2 regions of the Rhodoferax sp. SPJ4 genome follow, and region 1 is predicted to be linked to the other one. Evidence: predicted binding sites of a transcription regulator. Region 1 holds the regulator's gene; the other holds the start of a gene.
What was found. The regulator LexA, encoded in region 1, represses DNA repair genes until DNA is damaged. The targets are predictions, from matches to a motif close to ACTGTATNNNNATACAGT.
Positions count from the first base shown of each region.

Region 1 (3,402 bases):
AGCGCCAGGTCTTCAGCCTTGACGATGCCACGGGTGGCGTCGGCCAGCCGCAGGTGCAGCGACAAGACATCCGATTCGGCAAAAAAAGCCGCCCGGCTAGTGGCCGCCTCATGGCCGTCGGCCACGGCTTTCTCCAGCGAGGCCTGGCGGCCCCACACCAGCACCCGCATGCCAAAGGCCCGGCCATAACCAGCCACCAGCTGGCCGATGTGGCCATAGCCCCAGACGCCCAGCGTGCGGCCTTTGAGGGTGGCGCCCATGCCGAAGTTGGCCGGCATCGAGGCCGCTTTCAGGCCGGCCTGCTGCCAGGCGCCGTGTTTCAGGTTGCCGATGTACTGGGGCAGGCGGCGCATCGCGGCCATCACCAGCGCCCAGGTCAGCTCGGCCGGCGCCACCGGCGAGCCCGGGCCCTCGGACACGGCAATGCCGCGCTCGGTACAGGCGGCAATGTCGATGTGGCTGCCGGCCCGGCCGGTTTGCGCGATCAGCTTGAGTTTGGGGAGTTTTTCAACCAGTTGGCGGCTGATGGCGGTGCGTTCGCGGATCAGCACGATGACTTCCGCGTCCTTCAGACGCACCGACAGCTGGCCCAGGCCCTTGACGGTGTTGGTGTACACCTTGGCCGGAAACGCATCCAGTTTGCTGGCGCAGTTGAGCTTGCGCACCACATCCTGGTAGTCGTCCAAAATCACAATGTTCATCCCAACATTGTGCCTGCACGGCAGGGCCCGTCCGGGCCCATCGGGCGTCGGCCGCGGTCAGCCGGTCTTCAGCGGGTTTCCTGGGCGGCCAGCCGGTCCAGTTCGGCGCAGACGTCGGCAAAACGGCCGGAAATCACCATGCGGCCGGCGGCCGAACGCTCCTGAGGGCCGTCCAGCACCCGCAACACACGCAGCGGTCGGCTGCGACGTTCGACCAACCGGGGCTTGGCCACACAGACCGGGGCGGCCATGCCGGTGCTGCGAGTGGGGGCGGCCGGTGCGGCCACCGGCCCGGACAACCAGGCCATCAGGCTGCGGAGTGGTGTGACTGGCGACCAGTCGGCAAGGTGAAGCGAGTGCATGACGGTGCTTTCAGCAGGGAGGTACAAGGGCTTTCGGCGCCAAGCGCGCCGGGTGAAGCGCCCCATCGGTTCAATGGACGGGTGATTTCAGTGCCAGGCGGTGTTTGGCGAGGCCGGCTCACATCAGCATGGTGTTGCGGATCAGGCCCACGGCCAGGCCCTCGATCTCGAAGGGCTCACCCGGTTCGACCACGATGGTTTTGAACTCGGGGTTCTCGGGCAGCAGCTCGATGGTGTTTTTGTTGCGGCGCAGCCGCTTGACGGTGACGTCGTCGCCCAGCCGGGCCACCACGATCTGCCCGTTCTTGGCTTCCTTGGTGATTTGCACGGCCAGCAAATCGCCGTCCATGATGCCCACGTCGCGCATGGACATGCCGCGCACCTTCAGCAGGTAGTCGGGCTTGCGCTGGAACAGGCTGGACTCGACATGGTAGGTCTGGTCCACATGCTCCTGGGCCAGGATGGGCGAGCCGGCCGCGACCCGGCCGACCAGCGGCAGCGCCAGCTGGGCCAGGCTGGGCAGGGGCAGCGAGAACTGCTTGATGCGCGACTCGTGGATGGCGCGCAAGGTCTCGCCTTGCAGGCGGATGCCACGCGAGGTGCCGCTGACCAGCTCGATGACACCCTTGCGGGCCAGTGCCTGCAAATGCTCCTCGGCCGCGTTGGCCGATTTGAAGCCCAGCTCCGAGGCGATTTCGGCGCGGGTGGGCGGCGCACCGGTGCGGGCGATGGCGCTCTGGATCAGATCCAGAATTTGTTGCTGCCTTGCGGTGAGCTTCACGGGAAAATGCTGCATGTCGGACATGGTGGCTCCTTGGTCGCCTGGGTCGGCCGGCCCGCGTTGGATTAGCGGATCGGCTGTTTGGATATCCAGTAACTGTATTTTTGACCAGTTTTTGAAAGTTTGCAAGTGAACTCTTCCACCGTGCTGGTCTTGGGCACCGGCGGCACCATTGCCGGCGAGGCCGTCGCCGCTGGCGAAGGTGCCACTTACCGTGCCGGCGTGCGCGGCGTGGCGCAGCTGCTGAGCGAGGCCGGCGTGGCGGCGGCGGGTGTGCATGTGGTCAGCGAGCAGCTGGCGCAGATCGACAGCAAGGACCTGGACTTCAGTGTGTGGACCCTGCTGGCCGAGCGCATCACGGCCGGACTGGCCCAGCCCGACACGCAGGCGGTGGTGGTGACCCATGGCACCGACACGGTGGAGGAAACCGCTTACTTCCTGCAGCAGGCCTTGCAGCCCACCAAACCGGTGGTGCTGGTTTGCGCGATGCGGCCGGCCAGCCACCCGGAAGCCGATGGCCCGCAGAACCTGCGTGACGCTCTCACCGTGGCCTGCACCCCCGGCGCCCAGGGGGTGCTGGTGGTGTGTGCCGGGGCGGTGTTTGCGGGGTCCGAGGTGCGCAAGCTGCACCCGACCCGGCTGGACGCCTTTGGTGCTGGCGAGGCCGGACCGCTGGCCCAGGTGGTGGGTGGGCGGCTGGTGCAGAGGCGGCCTTGGCCCTTGGCGGGCCGCGCCGTCTGGCCGGTGGTCGCGCCGGTGGCCGGCCAGGGGGCCTGGCCCTGGGTCGAGGTGCTGATGAGTGGCGCCGGTGCGCGGACCGAGGGTGTGTCGGCGCTGGTGGCGGCTGGGGTGAAGGGGCTGGTGGTGGCCGGCACCGGCAACGGCACGCTGCACCAGGCCTGGGTGGCGGCCCTGCAGCAGGCCGAGACGGCCGGGGTGATTGTGTGGCGCACCACCCGTTGCCCGCTGGGTCAGGTGGTGGCCGAGGCCGGCGCCTGGCCACCCGCGGTGGCCTTGCCCCCGGCCCAGGCCCGGGTGGCCTTGATGCTGGCGCTGATGGCCGGTTGAGGCCCGCGAGCAGCCACAAAAAAGCGGGCCCGCAGCCCGCTTTCAGAGGGGCGTGATGCCCGCTCAGTTGGCCAGTGCGGCGAAGGCGCGGGCCTTGATCTCGTCCACGCTGCCGGTGCCGGAAATGGCGCGGTACTTGGGGGCGCCGGCGGCATCGGCCTGGGCCCAGCTGGAGTAGTAGTCGACCAGCGGACGGGTCTGGGCGCTGTAGACCTCCAGGCGCTTCTTGACGGTTTCTTCCTTGTCGTCGTCGCGCTGGATCAGCGGTTCGCCGGTCACGTCGTCCACACCGGCCACCTTGGGCGGGTTGAAGCTGACATGGTAGGTGCGGCCCGAGGCCGGGTGGGAGCGGCGGCCGCTCATGCGCTCGACGATGGCGTCGAAGGGCACGTCGATTTCCAGCACGTAGTCGAGCTTGACGCCAGCGGCCTTCATCGCGTCGGCCTGCGGGATGGTGCGGGGGAAGCCGTCAAACAAAAAGCCCTTGGCA
Region 1 is NZ_JBYZMN010000001.1:1,497,706-1,501,107, reverse strand. It holds gene AC4BAR_RS07300 (D-2-hydroxyacid dehydrogenase family protein) at 1-701, opposite strand, end outside; gene AC4BAR_RS07295 (hypothetical protein) at 770-1,063, opposite strand; gene lexA (transcriptional repressor LexA) at 1,182-1,859, opposite strand; gene AC4BAR_RS07285 (asparaginase) at 1,974-2,912, shown strand; gene adk (adenylate kinase) at 2,976-3,402, opposite strand, start outside.

Region 2 (3,402 bases), 190 kb from region 1:
ACGCCCACCAGCCCGGCCAGCGAGGACACCGCGACGATGTAGCCCTGGCGTGCGATCAGGTGCGGCAAGGCCTGGTGGGTGCACCACACCGCGCCCCAGTGGTTGACCCGCATCAGCTGCTCGTACCAGCCCATGTCGCTGTCTTTGACATCGGCCAGCATGGCCTGGGCCGACACACCGGCGTTGTTGATCAGCGCGTCGATGCGGCCGAAGCGGGCCACGGCGGCGTCAATCAATGCACGGCAGGCGGCCTCGACCGACACGTCGGTGGGCACCACCAGGGTTTGCGCGGCATGCACTTCGCACTGCTGGGCCACCAGGTTCAGGCTGTCGGTGTTGCGGGCCGCCAGCACCAGGCCGCAGCGCGGGCCATGGGCATGGGCCAGTTGCCGGGCCATCTCGGCGCCGATGCCGTCCGAGGCACCGGTGATCACAAAGATTTTCATCGGCGGGAGCTTAGCACCGGTGCGGAGCGATCCCGGGGCCCCACGCTCAAAAGCAGGACCAGGCCTGGTTGGCCAGCGTGAACAGGAAATCCGGCCGGGTGTAGAGCCAGAAGGCGCCCAGCAGGGCCGCCACCGCCACAGCCCCACCCACCCAGCGGCGCCAGGTGCGAAGGGGTGCCGTGGCCAGGGTCATGCCGCCTTGGCCACGCCGCGGGCCAGCGTGGCTTCCTTGATGGGCAGGTTTAGCAGGGCGGCCAGCACGCCCAGCGCGATGGTGATGGCCCAGACCCCGTCGTAGTTGCCGGTGCGGTCGTACAGCAGGCCGCCCAGCCACACGCCCAGGAAAGAGCCGATCTGGTGCGAGAAGAACACAAAGCCGCCCAGCATGGACAGGTGCTGGATGCCGAAGATCTGCGCCACCAGGCCGTTGGTCAGCGGCACGGTGGACAGCCACAACACCCCCATCACGGCCGAGAACACATAAACCGACATCGGTGTCAGCGGCGCCCACAGAAACAGCGCAATCACCACCGCCCGAGCGCCGTAGATAAAGGCCAGGATGTGCCGTTTGGGCCAGGTCTGGCCCAGCCAGCCGGCCAGGTAGGAGCCGAACACATTGAACAAACCGATCAGCGCCAGCGAATAGCTGGCCACCTGCGGCGACAGGCCATGGTCGCGCAAATAGCTGGGCATGTGCACGCCGATGAACACCACTTGGAAGCCACAGACAAAGTAGCCCAGCATCAGCAGCTGGAAGCTCGGGTAGCGGCAGGCCTCGGCCAGCGCCTGGGCCACGGTTTGCTCCCGCACCGGCGCGGCGCTGCCGCCAAAGCCGGGCTCGCGCAGACCCCAGGCCAGCGGAATCATCACCAGCGCGGCCATGGCCAGCAGCACCAGCGCCTGCTGCCAGCCAAAGTCGCTGATCAGAATGCCCTCCACCGGCACCATCAGAAATTGGCCAAACGAACCGGCCGCCGCGGTGATGCCCATGGCCGAGCTGCGTTTGGCTGCCGACACGTTGCGGCCAATCACCCCGTACACCACGGCGTAGGTCGTGCCGCCCTGTGCCGCGCCGATCAGCAGGCCGGCGGTCAATGCAAACAGCAGCGGCGACGGCGCAAAAGCCATGCCCCACAGGCCCAGGCCGTACAGCAGCGAACAGCCCACGATGACACGGAAGGCGCCAAAACGGTCGGCCAGCATGCCGGCAAAAATGCCCGAAACGCCCCAGGCCAGGTTCTGGATGGCCAGTGCGAAGGCAAAATTCTCGCGCGTCCAACCTTGGGCCTGGGTGATGGGTTGCAGCCACAGGCCGAAGCCGTGGCGTATGCCCATGGACAGCGTGACGACCGCGGCGCCACACACCAGCACCTGGACCATGGAAAGGGGTTTGGAAACAGCAGTCATGCAAAGACTGTAGCCAATTCGCCGTGGCGCCGCTGGCGCGTCAACGACAGCCGATCCGGGCCACAGGCTTGTGGCCTGTGGTTGTATCCAGTGGTTTTCAGGGCGCGTGGCTACAATCGCCGCTTCACTCGACAGCACCATGGCCACCAAACCCCCCAGCGACTACTCTGAAAGTTCGATCCGTGTGCTCAAGGGCCTGGAGCCCGTCAAGCAGCGGCCAGGCATGTACACCCGCACCGACAACCCCTTGCACATCATCCAGGAGGTGCTGGACAACGCGGCCGACGAGGCGCTGGCCGGCCACGGCAAGAAGATCAAGGTCACGCTGCACGCCGACGGCTCGGTCAGCGTGGACGACGACGGCCGCGGCATCCCGTTTGGCCTGCACCCGGAGGAAAAAGCGCCAGTGGTCGAGCTGGTGTTCACCCGGCTGCACGCCGGCGGCAAGTTCGACAAGGGCAAGGGCGGCGCCTACAGCTTCTCCGGCGGCCTGCACGGCGTGGGCGTCAGCGTCACCAACGCCTTGTCCAAGCGGCTGGAAGTCACCAGCCACCGCGAAGGCCAGGTGGCCCGCATCGTGTTCGCCGGTGGCGATGTGGTGGAGCTGCTCTCCACCCGGCCGGCCGCCGAGGGCGACCGCAAGCAGGGCACCAGCGTGCGGGCCTGGCCCGACGCCAAGTACTTCGAGTCCAGCGTCCTGCCCATGACCGAGCTGACGCATTTGCTGCGCAGCAAGGCGGTGCTGATGCCCGGCGTGACGGTCACGCTGGCGCAGGAGAAAACCAAGGACAGCCAGGTCTGGCTGTACAAGGGCGGCCTGCGCGACTACATGACGCAGACGCTGAACGGCGAGCCGGTGATTCCACTGTTCGAGGGCGAGGGTTTTGCCGACAGCGGCCACGAGTCCTTTGCCGAAGGCGAAGGCGCGCAATGGTGTGTGGCCTTCACCGAGGACGGCGCACCGGTGCGCGAGAGCTACGTCAACCTGATCCCCACCAGCGCCGGCGGCACCCACGACAGCGGCCTGCGCGACGGCCTGTTCAACGCCGTCAAAAGCTTCATCGAGCTGCACAGCCTGTTGCCCAAGGGGGTCAAGCTGCTGCCTGAAGACGTGTTCGCCCGCGCCAGCTATGTGCTGAGCGCCAAGGTGCTGGACCCGCAGTTCCAGGGCCAGATCAAGGAGCGGCTGAACTCGCGCGACGCGGTGCGCCTGGTGTCCAGCTTTGTGCGCCCCACGCTGGAGCTGTGGCTGAACCAGCATGTGGACTACGGCAAAAAGCTGGCCGAGCTGGCCATCAAGGCCGCGCAGACCCGGCAGCGCGCCGGCCAGAAGGTCGAAAAACGCAAGGGCTCGGGCGTGGCCGTGCTGCCCGGCAAGCTGACCGACTGCGAAAGCCGTGACCTGGCCCACAACGAGGTGTTCCTGGTCGAGGGCGACTCGGCCGGCGGCAGCGCCAAGATGGGCCGCGACAAGGAAAGCCAGGCCATCCTGCCGCTGCGTGGCAAGGTGCTCAACACCTGGGAAGTGGAGCGCGACCGGCTGTTTGCC
Region 2 is NZ_JBYZMN010000001.1:1,308,821-1,312,222, reverse strand. It holds gene AC4BAR_RS06410 (SDR family oxidoreductase) at 1-446, opposite strand, end outside; gene AC4BAR_RS06405 (hypothetical protein) at 493-639, opposite strand; gene AC4BAR_RS06400 (MFS transporter) at 636-1,853, opposite strand; gene AC4BAR_RS06395 (DNA topoisomerase IV subunit B) at 1,993-3,402, shown strand, end outside.
Region 2: a site for LexA is predicted at 1,928-1,945, ahead of AC4BAR_RS06395 (DNA topoisomerase IV subunit B). Genes of this name have one in related genera too.